4 regions of the Dyella sp. 333MFSha genome follow, and region 1 is predicted to be linked to each of the others. Evidence: riboswitches for the same ligand, from Rfam matches in the RefSeq annotation. Region 1 holds a riboswitch; each other region holds the start of a gene.
What was found. A riboswitch is a leader RNA that binds a small molecule or an ion and turns the genes downstream of it on or off. The one in region 1 is predicted to bind cobalamin.

Region 1 (4,111 bases):
CACAGCGGCGGACCCCATTCGGCACGCAACGAAGAACGTGCATGCGTCGCCAGCATCCACGTCGCCATGTTGTGGATACTGATGAACGCCGCGGTGGATGGATCGGCGGCGGCGAGTTCTTCAAACACGATCGCCGCATCCAGCCGGGTCAGCCCGCTGCCGCCGGCCGCTTCGTCGACATACAGGCCGCAGAAACCCAGTTCGCCCGCCTTGCCGATGGCCTCACGCGGAAAGATGCTCTCGGCGTCCCAGTGCGCCGCACGCGGCGCCAGTTCGGATGCCGCGAAATCGCGCGCCGCCTCGCGAAACGCCATCTGCTCGTCGCTGAAGCCGAAACCTTGCCCCATCACAGGAATATCCATGACGGCCGCCATCACTTGAGGCTGATCGTCGTATTGACGCCGTGGCCACGCGTGTCATCGTCGAACCAGCGCGACGTGATCGTCTTGGTCTGCGTGTAGAACATGACCGCCTGCTTGCCGTAAGGGCCCAGGTCGCCGAGTTTGGACGCACGCGATCCCGTGAACGAGAACAGCGGCACCGGCACCGGGATCGGTACGTTGATACCGACCTGCCCCACATCGATGTCTTCCTGAAAGCGACGGGCAGCCGCACCGCTCTGCGTAAACACGGCCGTACCGTTTCCGTTGGGATTGGCGTTGACCAGGTCGATCGCTTCGTCCAGCGTGTCGACCGTGAGGACGACCAGCACGGGCCCGAAGATCTCTTCGTCGTAGATACGCATGCCAGGCTTCACGCCCGAGAAAATCGTCGGCCCCACGAAGTTGCCCTCGTCGTAACCCGGCACGCGAAAGCCGCGACCGTCGAGCTCCAGCGTCGCCCCCTGCGCCACACCGGCGTCGATCAGGCTCTCCACGCGCTCACGCGCTGCGGATGAGATCAGTGGACCGACATCGGTGCCCGCTTCGCTGCCTGCGTTGACCCTCAGCGCCTGCGCTCTGGCGACGATGTCGGGAATCCACTCCCGCGCGTTACCGACCAGCACCGCCGTCGATGCCGCCATGCAACGCTGCCCGGCCGCACCGAAGGCGGCACCGACCATGGCATTGAGCGTCTGCTCCTTGTTGGCGTCGGGCAGAACGACAGCGTGATTTTTCGCCCCCATCATGCACTGCACGCGCTTACCGGCTTGTGATGCACGGTGATAAACGTGCGTACCGACCTTCGTCGATCCGACGAAAGACACCGCCTTGATGTCGACGTGATCGCAGATGGCGTTGACCACCTCCTCGCCCCCGTGCACAACGTTGAGCACGCCTCTGGGAATGCCCGCCTCCTGCGCCAGCTCGACCAGCCGCATGGTGACCATCGGGTCCTGCTCCGACGGCTTCAGCACGAAGGTGTTTCCCGTGGCGATGGCCATCGGAAACATCCACAGCGGGATCATCGCGGGAAAGTTGAACGGCGTGATACCGGCGCAGACACCCAGCGGCTGCAGCAGTGTGTACGTGTCCACGCCACCGGCCACGTTGTTGGCCAGCTCGCCGACTTGCAGATTGCCGATGGCGGCCGCGTGCTCCACCACCTCGAGGCCACGGAACACGTCGCCTTCGGCGTCCGGCAGTGTCTTGCCCTGCTCCGCCGTGAGGATCGCCGCCAGTTCCGCCATGTGTTCGCGGATCAGTTGCTGGTACCTGAGGAAGATGCGGGCCCGCGTCCCGATGGGCGTCTTGCGCCAGGTGGCGAACGCGCGCCGGGCGGCGGCGACGGCCGCATCCACCTCCCGGGATGTGGCGAAGGGCACACGTGCCAGGACGACCTGCGTCGCCGGGTTGATCACGTCGCGCCATTGTGTGGTCGCGGACTCGACGAACTCACCGTCGATCAGCAGTTTGACGGTCGCGACATCGGTCGCGGCACGATTCATCTCGTTCATGATGCTTGTCTCCATATCGCTCACCCGCGAAACCGGGCGTGCGTGAGCGAGACAAGTCGGTTCGAGGCCGCGGACGCCGCATCGAGCCAGCTCGTCCGGTTGCCCACCGCAACACCCGAGGAAGACACCGCAAGCGGTGCCCACCACGGGCCGGTCTCCGGGCTTGCGAGCGATGCGATCCGCATCACCCCGACACCTTCCCGCGTTGCCGCAGTGGTTCTGAGTCGGGTTTTCTCGCCTACCGTTGCGGGGGCAGCGCCGGCATCGGACCGGCTTCCCGTTTCACCCTGCGCACCGGAATGGCGGCGGCAGGACACCTGTGGCCAGCGGGAGTGTAGGCGGCGACGCGGCGAGCGACACGCTGCGATGCAGTAAAGGCGCCTTGGATGCCGCCACGGATTCCGACTAAGCTGCGCGGATCAGCCGTTCCACGCTCAGGAGATCCCCATGATCGACCACACCGGCGCCACCGTCAGCGACTTCGAGCGCAGCAAGCAGTTCTACACCACCGTACTGGCGTCCATCGGCTACGAACTGATCGTGCACTTCCCCGCGTCGAAAACGGGGCGCACCGATGTGGCGGGGTTCGGCGAGAACGGCAAGCCGGATTTCTGGATCTACAAGGGCGAACCGAATGACCCACCGGTACACGTCGCCTTTCGGGTGAGTTCGCAACAGCTCGTACGCCTCTTCCACCAGACAGCGCTGGATGCGGGCGCGAGGGACAACGGGCCACCCGGTCCTCGCTCGCATTACCACGAAGGCTATTACGGCGCCTTCGTCCTGGATCCGGATGGCCACAACATCGAGGCGGTGTTTCACGCCAGCTGATGGAAGATCATTGATGAACTGCCCGCATAGGCTCAAGCGGTTTATCCCACTTAATCGCTGAACCCCCGGTCGGTAGCATGGCGTCATGGCTACCTTCTGGAGATCACCATGAAAAAGCGCGTTCTCGGTAAAAGCGGCCTGGAAGTCTCAGCCCTCGGCTTTGGCTGCATGGGCCTCAATTTCAGCTATAGCCACGCGCTGAGCAGCGACGAGTCAGTCAAGCTCATCCGCGAGGCGGTGGACCTGGGCGTCGATTTCTTCGACACGGCCGAGGTCTATGGCCCGTTCACCAACGAGGAAATCGTCGGTAAAGCCCTCGCGCCGATGCGCGACCAAGTCGTCATCGCGACGAAGTTCGGCTTTGCGTTCGATCCGGAAACGAACAAGCAGACGGGTCTGGACAGCCGACCGGAAAACATCCGCAAGGCCGCCGAGGGTTCGCTCAAGCGTCTGGGCATCGAGCAGATCGATCTGCTCTATCAGCACCGCGTAGACCCGAACGTGCCGATCGAAGACGTCGCCGGTGCGGTGAAGGATCTCATCCAGGAAGGCAAGGTGAAGCACTTCGGCATGTCCGAGCCCAGCGCGCAGACGCTGCGTCGCGCTTATACCGTGCAGCCTGTCACGGCGCTGCAGAACGAGTACTCGCTGTGGACCCGTGATGTGGAGACCAACGGCATTCTCGATGCCTGTGAAGAACTCGGCATTGGTCTGGTGGCGTATAGCCCGCTGGGCAAGGGCTTCCTCACCGGTGCCATGAATAAGGACACGAAGATCGGAGACAACGACTTCCGCAAGGCGCTGCCGCGCTTCGCACCGGAAGCGATGGCCGCCAACGAAGCCCTCGTCGAGGTCATCAAGACCATCGCCGACGGCAAAAACGCCACGCCGGCGCAGATCGCCCTGGCCTGGCTGCTCGCCCGTAAGCCGTGGATCGTGCCCATTCCCGGCACCACCAAGCTGCATCGCCTGAAGGAAAACCTCGGCGCGGATGCACTGTTGCTCAGCGCGGACGACCTGGCTGGCATCGAGGAAGCCGCCGCCGCGGTCAAGGTCGAGGGCGGTCGCTACCCGCCGCATCTGCAGGCCATGATCGGCCGTTGACCCGCGAACTGGACGACGGTCCCCCCGGTGCTACGATCCGACAGGAACTCACCGGGAACACCGCAAAGCGTGCGTAAAGACATCTACGACATGATGGCGTTTCTCGCCGTGGCCCGTGAACGCAGTTTCACGCGGGCCGCGGCGAAACTCGGCACCTCGCAGTCCGCTCTCAGCCACACCATCCGTGCCCTCGAAGCTCGGCTGGGTGTGCGCCTGCTGACGCGCACCACACGTAGCGTGTCACCCACCGAAGCCGGTGAGCGGCTGATCGGTTCGGTC
Region 2 (4,111 bases), on a different contig from region 1:
GCGGTCGCGATGACGAGCCTCCTCGTCCATGTCACTCCATGGCGTGGTGTCGCCGCTCATGCGTGGGTGGTACGGGCGTCCCGTGCCCGCGGTGCGAAGCGCCAGACCGCCGCCTGGACCACCTGAGCCACCAGCACATACGCCGCGGCGGCACGCACGAAGAGCGGCGCCCATTGCATGAAGCGCTGGACGTACTGGGTCATGTTGGTATCGGTGTAACGGCCACCCAGCCAGTAGAACGCACCATTGGATATGGCGTACGAGACCGTGGCGCAGACCAGCAATGCCGCGAAAACCATCGCATGCGATGCCAGTGAACCGTCGAAACGCGGTGCCACCAGGCGGCCGCCGTACCAGAGCACGGCGTACGCCAGCGGCATGAACGAATAGGCCACCGTGATGCAGAAGTCGCTCACGCCCGCGTAGCTGATCGAGACCCAGTCGATCAGCACGGCCAGGACGACGAAGGCCACGAAGGCCAGGTGCTTTCGCAGGTAGATACCCCCGAGGAAGAACAACGCCATCGACGCGTCGGGAAGATGCAGTACATCGCCGAAGTGATGAAAACGCGTGGCGATCATGATCAGCGCGAACCATGCCGACATGGCGACAAACAACGGACGTGACAGGGGTTTCATCGGGGCGTACCTCGTACGGGGGGACGGATTACGAGCGGGGCTGGTAACGGAACGTGAGCATGTAGTTGCGACCCAGCTGATTGAAGTAACGCGCGGTCTCGTAGTGGCGATCGAAGACATTCTTGCCGGCCAGCTCCACCGACCACGCCGGCGCGAAGGCGTACGCGATGCGCAGATCGGTCAGCGCGTAGCCACCCAGCCGGTGCAGGTTGGTCGAGTCGTCATAGCGATAGCCCGAGGCGAACACACTGGCACCGACGCTCAGCGCGCCGAACGAGCGGTCGACGTCGATATTCGCGGTACGGCGGGCACGTCGTGGCAACAGGTTGCCCTTGCTGTCGTCGTCGCTATCGTCTTCCGGCTGCAGCCACGTCGCGTTACCCGAGAGGCGCCAGTCGGCGACGGTGGTGTCGGCTGCCAGCTCCACGCCACGGATCCGTGCGCGGTCGATATTGTTCGCGCCGCCAAACGGGAACAGCGGACCGGTCAGGCTCGAGTCGAAGACGATGAGGTTGTCGATGTGATTCTGGAAGGCATTGATCGACCAGTTACCCCACGTGGGCGTGCCGCGCAGCCCCAGCTCCCAGTTGCGGGACGTTTCCGGGCGGAGGTCCGGATTGCCGTAGTCGGGGTAGTACAGGTCGTTGAACGTCGGTGCCTTGAACGCGGTGCCGTAGCTGCCGGTGACACGCAGGTCCTTCGTCAGCATGTAGCCGTACTGCAGGCTGCCGGTGGTCTTGCCGCCGAACTGGCTGTTCTCGTCACGGCGCAGACTGGCCTGGATCGAGCTGTCGCCGAATGCCTGCAGCCACTGGCCGAAAATCGCGTGGTTGCGACGCGCATCGACGAAGTAGTCGGTACTGCCGACGACGCGATCGCGCTGCCAGTCGTAACCGAGCGTGGTCTGGCCTGCGTCCCCACCGACGTGACCGAGGTCCGCCTGCACCGAGGCGACGTCGCGATGCGTGTTGAACGTATCGGCGTAGACGCCGTTCTCGTAGTCGGTCGAGAAGTCACCGCTGCGACCGAGGTTGAGGGTGAATTTCACGTCCTTCGACGGCGTATAGCGCAGACGGCCGCCAACGACCTGCGTCGACGAGTCGGCGAAGTTGCTGCTGGTGCCGTCGTAATGGTTGGCGCCTTCGGTGCGCATGGCATTGACGTCGGCGTCCCACTGCTCGTCGAAGCGCCATCCGCCCTTCAGCGACAGCGCATTGTTGCGGTAACCGTCCTTGTCCGGCTCGTAGGTGTAGCAACCGCCGCCGCCCGGGCTGGGGCGGCCGCGGCATGCGTTGATGCCGTCGGTCTGGTCGTGGTTCGCTTCCACCGCGTACCAGCCGTTCGCGCCGCGTCCGCTGAAGCCGGCCGAGCCGCGCAAGGTGTCGTAGCTGCCGCCGCCGACGGAGAAGTTCGGCACGAAGCTGCCTTCCGGACGACGGGTGAAGATCTGGATGACGCCGCCCAGCGCGTCCGAGCCATAGAGACTGGAGAACGGGCCACGGACGATTTCGATGCGCTCGATCTGGTCGACCGGAATATCCTGGAAGGCCGCCGTACCGGAGGTCGCTGAACCTACCTTCACGCCATCGATCAGCACTAGCACGTGGTCGGACTCGGTGCCGCGCATGAAGACGGAGGTCGACTTGCCCGGGCCGCCGTTATTGGCGATGGACACACCGGGCGTCGCACGCAGCAGGTCGGCCAGCGAGCGCGGCTGCAGCCGCTCGATCCCGGCACGGTCGATCACCGTGGAGGCGGACAGCACCTGCGCCTGGGTCTGCTCGGTCCGGCTCGCGGTGACCACCACCTTGTCGAGGTCGGTGGAGGTGTCATCGGCGAAGGCCGCGGCGGGAACGAGGCATGCCATCGCGATGGCGACCGCGAGGGTGGAAATACGAAGCGACACGTGGTGACTCCTGCACTACCGCGCCCATCCGCGCGGCATGAATGGCGAGAGACAGGGAGACGGTAGCGGGGATCGCCGATGGCGGAAGGCCGGCCGGCCACCCACGACATGGCCCTCCGCCTGTCCGGTGTTACCTCGAAGGCCGGTCTCCGGGCTTGCGAGCGCAGGGAGAATCCCTGCCGGTCGGCGCCTTCCCATGCCTTTCGGGGCACAGTGGCTTCATGCAGACCTTTGGCTCGCCTACCGTTGCGGGGGCAGCTCCGGAATGACGCGGACCTCGTGGATCGCGCGGGTCACCGGATTCCCGTTTCAATCCCCGGCTGCGACGCCGGGAATCACCTTGGGCGGCGGTAGTGTATCCGAAGCATGAACGCGGCGGTCGCGCCAGCGCAGGAACGGGCGCTCGACACCATAGTGAAGCAGCGCACCGCCAGCCAGGGTCGCGGACGCATAGATGGCGAAACGGACGAAGCGATGACCGGCCAGACCGTCACCGAGCAGCCCCTCCGTCAGATGAAAAACGCCTTTGTGGCAGAGATAGAGGCTGTACGAAGCGGCGGCCAGCCATCCGGCACCGGGCACCCGCAGCCTTGCGAAGACGGTCGGGCCGCTGAAGGCGGCGACGAAGCCACCCATCGCCAGCGACAGCAGGGGGTAGCCGATGACGCAGGGCCAGAACAGGGGGCGTGCACCGTCGAAAAGGACCAGACAGACGCCAAGGAGAACGGTGGCGGCGCCGAGCACCCAGCCCCCGCGCGCATGGATCCATGCCATCCACTGCGGGCGATACACCCCGCACGCCGCCAGGGCGACACCGGCGACGAGCCCATCCAGGCGCGGCCACGTGGGGTAATAGAGGTAACGGAGATAGACCAGGCCCGCACTGATGTCCGTATCACGAGCCGGTCCCAGCAAATCGGACCACAGCCACGCCCGCAACAGGAGGCCGCCGGCGACCACCGCGACGCATACGGTGATGAACTTCCACAGAGCGGGTTTGCGCGTCAGCGCGAAGGCCAGCAAGGGAAAGACGAGATAGAAGTGTTCTTCCACGCATAGCGACCACACGTGGGAGAACGCATAGTTGTCGCCGTTGTCGAACAACAGGTTGAAGGTAAACGTCGGAAATTGCCACAACGGCTGCATACCCGGCGTTTCTCGCCATGCCGGCCATAACGCATACATCGCCAGCACGACGATGAACGCAGGAAATATCCGTACGAAACGGCGCCGGTAGAAGCCAGGGAAATCGAGTCTTCCGGTGGTCTTCAGGGACTTCAGCACCTGCGTGCCGATGAGGTAGCCGCTCAGCACGAAGAACAGGTCGACGCCTATCCACCCCGACCATTCCAGCTTGCTGAAGCCCTCGCCGAGGCCGCCGACCAGATAACTGTGAAACAACATCACCCAGGCGATGGCGATCGCGCGCAGCGTGTCGAGGCCGGGAGTGCGGTTCATGCGTGGGATCCCCTGGGTGTCACGTCAATGTGCGGGCGCGTCCGGGCGGATGCACGGCGCGTTTATGGCGATTCGCGGGCGCGCTCATTGCCCGCGGTGCAACGCGGCG
Region 3 (4,111 bases), on a different contig from region 1:
ATCGCGGCGATGCCCTGCACCGAACCTTCGGCGAGCTTGATCTGATCGCGCACGTCGGCGGTCCACAGGCCCAGCGTCTTCAGCTCGTCGACCAGATAACGGTTGACGACGAGGAAGTCGCCCGAGAGCGTCTCGCGCTTGAACAGGTTGGACACCTGCGGCTCGATGCACTCGTAGCAGCCGGCGATCGAAGCGATCGTGGCGGTCGGAGCGATGGCGATGACCAGCGAATTGCGCAGGCCCTTGGCCTTGATCTTCTCGCGCAGCTCGGCCCAGCGGCCCTCGACGCCGTTCGGCGTGGCGGCCGGCCAGTAGTCGAACTGCAGCTCGCCGTTGGCGGCGCGGGTTTCGTCGAAGCCCGGGTGGGCACCGTCGCGCTCGGCGATCTCGTTGGACATCGACAGCGCGTGGAAATAGATCTCTTCCTGGATGCGCGTGGACAGCGTGCGCGCTTCTTCGGAGTCGAACGGCAGGCGCAGCTTGAAGAACACGTCTTGCAGGCCCATCACGCCCAGACCCACCGGACGCCACTTCATGTTGGCCGTCTTCGCCGTGGCGATCGGGTAGAAGTTGAGGTCGATGACGCGGTTGAGCTGACGCACGGCGGTGCGCACCGTGGTACCGAGTTTCTCGTAGTCGAACTGACCGTCCACCACGTGGCGGGCCAGGTTGACCGAGCCGAGGTTGCACACGGCGGTCTCGCCCTCGGAAGTGACTTCAAGGATCTCGGTGCACAGGTTGGACAGGTGAATGACGTTTTCCGGACGCGCGGTCTGGTTGCTCGTGGCGTTCGAGCGGTCCTTGAAGGTCATCCAGCCGTTGCCGGTCTGTGCCAGCGAGCGCAGCATGCGGGCGTACAGCTCGCGCGCCTTGATCGACTTGGCAGCCAGGCCCTCGGCCTCGGCCTTCTCATAGGCGGCCTCGAACGTCGCGCCCCAGGTGTCGACGAAGTGCGGCACGATCTTCGGATCGAACAGCGACCAGTCGCCGTCGGTCTCCACGCGGCGCATGAAGAGGTCGGGTACCCAGTTGGCCAGGTTGAGGTTGTGCGTGCGGCGCGCGTCGTCGCCGGTGTTCTCACGCAGCTCGAGGAATTCCTCGATGTCGGCATGCCAGGACTCGAGGTACACGCAGGCGGCGCCCTTGCGCTTGCCACCCTGATTCACCGCCGCGACCGAGGCGTCCAGCGTCTTCAGCCAGGGCACGAGGCCGTTGGAATGACCGTTGGTGCCCTTGATCAGCGAACCGCGCGAACGGATGCGCGAGTAAGCCAGGCCGATACCGCCGGCGAACTTGGACAGCTGGGCCACGTCGCCGTACTTGGCGTAGATCGACTCCAGGGCATCCTGCGGTGAGTCCAGCAGGAAGCACGACGACAGCTGCTCGTGCGCCGTACCGGCATTGAACAGGGTCGGCGAGCTGGCCAGGTATTCCAGCGACGACAGCATGCGATACAGCTCGAGCGTCTCGGCCACGTCGTTGCCGCCGAGCGCGCAGGCGATGCGCATGAAGAAATACTGCGGCGTTTCGATGACGAAGCGCTTCGTCGGGTGACGCAGCAGGTAGCGGTCATAAACCGTGCGCAGGCCGAAGTACTCGAAGCGGCGCGAACCGGTCGTGTCGATGGCGTCGTTGAGCTTGCGCGCATTGACCTGGACGAAGTCACGCAGACGCTCGTTGAGGATGCCCAGGTCGAAACCGGTGGAGATCGACTGCGAGAACGACTGGATGTCCTGACCGGATACTTCCTTGTCGACGAAGGCGGCGAGCAGGCGTGCGGCCAGTTGGCCGTACTCCGGTTCCTCGGCGGTGAGCGCCGCGGCGGTACGGATCGACAGCTGGTCGAGTTCCTGCGTGGTGGCGCCATCGTAGAGGCCGCCGATCGTCTTCAGGGCGACGCGCATGGGGTCGACCGCGAACAGGCCGTCGGCGCTGCGGGTCACCGCGCGCACGATCTTGTTCACGTCGACGACTTCCTGGCCGCCGTTGCGCTTGGTGACGCGCATCTGGCCAGGGTTGTGCGGGGGCGTCAGCGCGAAGGCCGGCGGCGGGTCGTTGCGGTAGCCGGCGGCAGGCGCCTTGTCCGTGGTGTTATTGGCGGAGACGGCGGCATCGGCCGTCTCGGTGCGCTCGCGCGCGGAAGAATCCATCGTGGTCATTGTCTTGGCTCGCCCCAGGTTCTATCACCCGTTCCCGGTCGGCTGGCTCGTGAGGGATGGGGCTGATGCGGGAAACGGCCGGGGACGGAGCGCGCCGCGAAGGGGCTCCGGTCCGCGACGTGCTTCCCCGCGGAAGCCGTCACCACTATCGAGGCCGCCCGGGCACCGATTGCTGGCAGGTCTTCGGACTCATGGACATGGACCTTTCGGTCCGCCTACCCGTCGCTTCCCAGCCCCTGAAGGACCAGTGCATTGAACGGGATCGTTTCCATTTACCGCTGCGGGGCAGTTCCGGATTCGCACCGGATTCCCTATTAAGTCCGACGGGCAGTCGCGCCTCTCCGGACACCAACGGGACACACCATATAGGCGGGGGTTGGCAGCGTCAACACAAGATGTAGGGTGTCGCCGCTATGTGCTTGATCCTTCGCAAGTGATTTTTTGCAACCCCTTTCCCGCGGCGCGACGGAGGGGATCATGAGGATTTTGTGAAGACCTTCTACACAAAGCTTATGACCACTAACCGATAACATCTGCGTTCTTTCATAGGATCGCTCGCTAGATGACCTCGACGTTCGCGCTGCAGGAACATGCCCTGGTCACCGATGCGTTCGATGCGCTGCCCTACGGCTTCACCGCCGTCACGGCGGATGGCGAGCTCCTGTATGCCAATGCCTGGATGACGGCACGTCTCCGCGACGCGGGTGCCTGCGGCTTTCTGACCTGGTGGAACGAGGAAAGCCGGTCTCGCCTCGAGACCGCCTTGTCGCTCGCTGACGCCGCGGGCGTCCGTGAGCTGGCCCTGGGTTCCGTGGAGGGCGCCACCTGGCGCGTCTCGATCGAGCCGTGGCGCGCTTCGGCGCTGGGCCGGGCGTCCTTCGTCGTGAGCGTCCGACCGCTGTCCGGGGAGACCGAGGCCGCGCGCACCATCGAAGAGCGCCGCATCGCGCTGATCGAGGTCAGCGACATACTCCGCGAAGTCGAAGATCCCGCCGAGATCGCCTACCGCGTGGCCGAGGTACTCGGGCGAGCGCTCCGTGTCAGCCGTGCGGGCTATGGCTCGGTGGACACGATCGCGGAAACCATCACGATCGAGCGCGACTGGAACGCGCCGGGCATCGTGACGATCGCCGGTGTCCTCAACTTCCGTGAATACGGCTCCTACATCGACGATATCAAGGCCGGCCGTACCGCGGTCGTCTCCGATGCGTACAAGGACCCGCGCACGATCCATACGGCGGACGCGCTGGCGTCGATCAGCGCCACGTCGTTCATCAACATGCCGGTGACCGAGCGTGGCGGCACGGTGGCGCTGCTCTATCTGAATCACGAGAGCCCGCGGGAGTGGCCGGAAGAAGAGATCGACTTCGTCCGCGAGGTCGCCCATCGCACCCGAGTCGCGGTGGAGCGACGTCGCGCCGAGGCCGAGCTGCTCGAGTTCGCGCACAGCCTGGAGCGTCAGGTTGCCGAACGTACGCTGGAGCGGGACCGCATCTGGCGCCTGTCGAGCGACATCCTCGTCGTCGCGGACACCGACACCCGCCTGCTCTCGGTCAACCCGGCGTGGACCGCGATCCTCGGCTGGAGCGAGCGCGACTCCATCGGCCGCTCCTATCTGGACTTCGTGCACCCGGACGACACCGGGCGCACCGGTGAGGAAACCGAGCAGCTGGCCGACGGTGTGGCTACGCTCCGTTTCGAGAACCGCTACCGCACCGCGGACGGTGGCTTCCGGCACCTGTCCTGGCGGGCGGTGCCCAGTGAGGGCATGATCTTCGCCGTGGCGCGTGACGTCACCAGCGAGCGCGCACGCGACGCTGAACTCGGCGCCGCCCAGGAACAGCTGCGTCAGGCGCAGAAGATGGATGCGATAGGCAACCTGACCGGTGGCGTCGCGCACGATTTCAATAACCTCCTGCAAGTCATCAGCGGCAATCTGCAGCTGCTTGGCG
Region 4 (4,111 bases), on a different contig from region 1:
ATGCCCTTCATCGGCCTGGCGGTCAGGGACTGGGCGTATGCGGACCAGGCGACGGTCATCGCGGCGGGACGCGCCACGTCACCGAAGACGATCGGCGGCTTGACGCAGCGCGAGCCGTAACTCTGCACCCAGCCCAGAGACGTGAACGCGTAGCCTTGCAGCTGTTCGCCGAAGTACTCGACCATGTCGTTGCGCTCGGGCTCGCCGTGCACGAGGACATCGAGCCCCGCTTCTTCCTGAAACGTCACGGCGCGCCGCACCTCCTCGCGAAGCACGGCCGTATAAGCCTCGTCGTCGAGCTTGCCCGAGCGATGCGCGGCACGCGCAAGGCGTAGTTCCGTGGTCTGCGGAAACGAACCGATGGTGGTGGTCGGCAGGTCGGGCAGGCCGAAGCGCTGCTTCTGCACATTCGCGCGAAACGCGTAGGCCGAGCGGCGCTGTCCGAACTGGGGCGTCAGTCCACGCACGCGCGCCCGCACCTCGGTGCGCAGCACGTCGGGAGAAAGCAGCCGCGCCTCCACTGTCGCTTGCTGACGCGCGAGCGCGAGCTGCGCCGTTTCGTCGCCGACGGCGGCATCGGCATAGCGTCGCAGCTCGACGATCTTCTGCCGCGCGAACGACAGCCAGTCACCGATCGAACCCGGCAGGTGCTTTTCTTCCGACGCATCGATCGGCACGTGCAGCAGCGAGCACGAGGTCGACAGCCAGAGACGCCCGTCGCCGAGGCGCTCGCGTGCGCGGGCGATGCGCGGCGCGATGGCGGACGGGTCGCTCAACCAGATGTTGCGGCCGTCGAGCACGCCGGCGGACAGCACACGACCGGCAGGAAGCGCGTCGAGCACGGCATCCAGTTGCCCGGGCGCGCGCGCGAGATCGACATGCAGGCCGGCGACGGGCAACGACGCCGCCAGTTCGAGGTTGCCGCCGAGCTCGCCGAAGTAGGTCGCGAGCAGGATGCGGCCGCGCAACCGTTCACCGATGGCGGCATAAGCGCCGCGATAGGCCGCCTGCCAGTCCGGCTCGAGATCGAGCACGAGGGCCGGTTCGTCGACCTGGATCCAGTCGGCACCCGCGTCCGCGAGCGCATCGAGCAAACCGCTCCACGCCGGCAGCAACGCATTGAGCAGCGCGAGGGGATCGCTGCCGTCGACGGTCTTGGCCAGACGGAGGAAGGTCAGCGGACCGAGCAGTACGGGGCGCGCCGCATGGCCGAGTGCGATGGCTTCACGATATTCCGCGACGACCTTGTCGGCGCGCGTGGCAAACGACTGGCCCGCCTGCAGCTCGGGGACGATGTAGTGGTAGTTGGTGTCGAACCACTTGGTCATCTCCAGCGCGTGCAGGTCGACTTCGCCGTCCTGACGGCCTCGTGCCATGGCGAAATAGCCGGCCAGCGGATCGCGCTGATGGAGTGCACGGTAGCGCGGGGGAATGGCGTCGACCGCGACGGCGGCATCGAGCACCTGGTCGTAAAGCGAGAAGTCGTTGACGGGAACGCTGTCGGCTCCCGCGTCGCGCGCGAGGCGCCAGTGGCGTTTGCGGAGCTGACGGGCGACGGTGAGCAGGTCGTCGGCGCTGGTTTCACCCCTCCAGTGACTTTCGAGCGCGCGCTTCAGTTCGCGGCGTCGGCCGATGCGGGGAAAACCGGGGTAGGTAACGTGTGGCATGTGGATGATTCCTCTTCGTGGCAAAGAGGAGGGAAGGGCGGTTCGTCGCGGACGCACGTGCACTGCCACACGGAAGGTGCGGCAGCGTGAAGGCGTCATGCGGCTTGCCGTCGACCTTCGCCCCCGCGGGCGAACCGGACCCTCGCGCGAACGCGACGGCCCAGGTCGGGCAGGGCACACGCACCCATGACGGCACGCGCGCCCAGGCCGGCGGCAGGTCTTCGGGCTCGTGGATGTGGCACCTGGGTGCCGCCTTGCGTGTCGCTTCCCGGATCGCCATCGATCCAGTGCTGATGACGCGCTCGTCTCCACATACCGCTGCGGGGCAGCGCCGGATTCTCACCGGCTTCCCTCTTAGCTTTTATCCTTCCATTCGAATAGAGAGATAAAGACCGCTGGCGGCCCAGAGGTTAGCCCTACGGACGGGGCAGGTCAACGAGCCAGGCATGCATCGCGTCGACATGTCGCCCGCGACGATGCGCCAGGGCATCGGGAGTAGGGCATGGCGGCAAAGCACATCGTGATGGCGACGGTGGGATCGCAGGGTGACCTGTTTCCGTTCCTGTCCGTGGGGCGGGAGCTGGTGGCGCGGGGCCATCGGGTCACCATCGGTGCCCATGCGATTCATCGCGAGGCGGTGGCGGAGGCCGGGCTGAGGTTCGTCCTTGCCAGCGGGATCGCGGAGCCCGAGGACAAGGCCGCCTTCGCTGCCCGGGCGTTCCATCCGCTGCGCGGTCCGCGCTTCGTCGTACGCGACCTCGCCGCCGAGGATGTCGCCGCGAGCTACCGCGCGCTGGCGCCGGTATGTCTGGAGGCCGATGCGATCGTCACGTCGACGCTCGCCTTCGCCGGCCAGATTCTGGGCGAGACGACACGCGTGGCGTGGTTGTCCGCCGTCCTGTCGCCCGCGGTGTTCCTTTCCGCTTTCGATCCGCCGGCGACGGGCATGGCGCGACTCGACCGTTTCTTACGTGCGTCGCCGCGTCGTGGCGCATGGGTGCGCCGGATCGGCGAGCGGGTGACCGCACCGTGGACGCGTGCGGTGCGCAACTTCCGGCAGTCGCTGGGTCTGGCGCCGGTGTCGGTGTGGGGCGATCCGTTTCATCGCGGACAGCACGCGCGCGATGGCGTGCTGGCGATGTATTCGCCGTTGCTGGGTCACGCGCCGCAGGATGCCCCGGCGCACAGCGTGGTCACTGGCTATTGCCGTTACTCGCCCTTCAACGAAACCCTTCCCCCGGAGCTGTCGGCGTTTCTCGACGCGGGTGACGCGCCGATCGTGTTTACGCTGGGATCGGCGGCGGTGCACGCGGGCGAGGCCTTCCTTCGCGAGAGCATGGCGGCGGCAGGCGCGCTCGGACGTCGTGCCGTCTTGCTCACCGGCTCGCCCGAGATGCGCGCGCGCTTGCCCGACACGTTGCCAGCCGGGGTGATGGCTGTGGAATACGCGTCACACGGTGCGCTGTTCCCGCGCGCTTCCGCAGTGGTACACCACGGGGGTGTCGGCACGACGCAGGAGAGTTTGCGCGCGGGTTGTCCGGCGCTCGTGGTGCCGCATGGCTTCGATCAGCCTGACAACGCGGCGCGTGTGCTTCGGCTGGGTGTGGGCGATGTGTTGCCGGCATCGCGTTACCGCGCCGACCGGGCGGCGGCGAAGCTGCGCGTCCTCCTGACTGACGAAGGCGTGGCCTTGCGTGCCCAGCGCGCCGCGGGCGTCATCCGGGCCGAGCGAGGTGCGTCGCTGGCCGCGGACGTGATCGAACAGGCGATGGCGCGGCGGGGTTGAATCGCCGGCAGGGCCGGCTCCTACCAGAAGCGCGATGCGTTGCTCTGGTAGGAGCCAGCCCCGCTGGCGATCCGCGCGCAGCGCGGCGAGACCGCCGTATGGCAACAACATAGCCGAACTGCCGCAAGCAACGCTTACTCGAACCCTGCGATCGCCCGCGGCGTATAAGCCTCCTCCAAAGCGGCCGTCTCTTCCTCGGTCAGCTCCAGATCGATCGCCGCCACCGCATCATCGAGATGCTGCGGCTTCGACGCCCCGACGATCGGCGCAGTCACGCCGTCACGATGCGCCACCCACGACAATGCCACCTGCGCACGAGGCACGCCACGCGCATCGGCCACCTTCTTCACCGCCGCGACGATGGCGCGATCCGAATCTTCCGTGGCGTTGTAAAGCGTTCCGCCGAAGACATCGCTCTTCTGCCGGTCGCTGCCTTCGTCCCAGTCGCGCGTCAGCCGTCCGCGTGCCAGCGGGCTCCAAGGCAACACCGCGATGTGCTCGTCGATGCAGAACGGAATCATCTCGCGCTCTTCCTCACGCTGCAGCAGGTTGTAGTGATCCTGCATGCTGACGAACTTGGTCCAGCCGTGCATCCGCGAGGTGTAAACCATCTGCGCGAACTGCCACGCATACATCGACGAGGCGCCGAGGTAGCGGA

Region 2: linked by a shared signal. The riboswitch ahead of btuB (TonB-dependent vitamin B12 receptor) and the one ahead of BLT40_RS18000 (CoA-acylating methylmalonate-semialdehyde dehydrogenase) in region 1 are both predicted to bind cobalamin.
Region 3: linked by a shared signal. The riboswitch ahead of BLT40_RS16250 (ribonucleoside-diphosphate reductase subunit alpha) and the one ahead of BLT40_RS18000 (CoA-acylating methylmalonate-semialdehyde dehydrogenase) in region 1 are both predicted to bind cobalamin.
Region 4: linked by a shared signal. The riboswitch ahead of metE (5-methyltetrahydropteroyltriglutamate--homocysteine S-methyltransferase) and the one ahead of BLT40_RS18000 (CoA-acylating methylmalonate-semialdehyde dehydrogenase) in region 1 are both predicted to bind cobalamin.

What each region holds. Positions count from the first base shown of each region.
Region 1 covers NZ_FNBR01000006.1:83,705-87,815, reverse strand. The annotation lists gene BLT40_RS18005 (acyl-CoA dehydrogenase family protein) at 1-362, opposite strand, end outside; gene BLT40_RS18000 (CoA-acylating methylmalonate-semialdehyde dehydrogenase) at 374-1,888, opposite strand; cobalamin riboswitch at 2,028-2,233, opposite strand; gene BLT40_RS17995 (VOC family protein) at 2,345-2,728, shown strand; gene BLT40_RS17990 (aldo/keto reductase) at 2,837-3,832, shown strand; gene BLT40_RS17985 (LysR family transcriptional regulator) at 3,923-4,111, shown strand, end outside.
Region 2 covers NZ_FNBR01000004.1:230,263-234,373, forward strand. The annotation lists gene cobO (cob(I)yrinic acid a,c-diamide adenosyltransferase) at 1-30, opposite strand, end outside; gene BLT40_RS16080 (hypothetical protein) at 57-638, opposite strand; gene btuB (TonB-dependent vitamin B12 receptor) at 667-2,544, opposite strand; cobalamin riboswitch at 2,667-2,902, opposite strand; partial or broken gene BLT40_RS16090 (acyltransferase) at 2,926-4,002, opposite strand; gene BLT40_RS16095 (LytR/AlgR family response regulator transcription factor) at 4,087-4,111, opposite strand, start outside.
Region 3 covers NZ_FNBR01000004.1:275,302-279,412, reverse strand. The annotation lists gene BLT40_RS16250 (ribonucleoside-diphosphate reductase subunit alpha) at 1-2,159, opposite strand, end outside; cobalamin riboswitch at 2,316-2,527, opposite strand; gene BLT40_RS16245 (hybrid sensor histidine kinase/response regulator) at 2,722-4,111, shown strand, end outside.
Region 4 covers NZ_FNBR01000002.1:342,653-346,763, reverse strand. The annotation lists gene metE (5-methyltetrahydropteroyltriglutamate--homocysteine S-methyltransferase) at 1-1,667, opposite strand, end outside; cobalamin riboswitch at 1,862-2,079, opposite strand; gene BLT40_RS08845 (glycosyltransferase) at 2,170-3,453, shown strand; gene BLT40_RS08840 (aldo/keto reductase) at 3,588-4,111, opposite strand, start outside.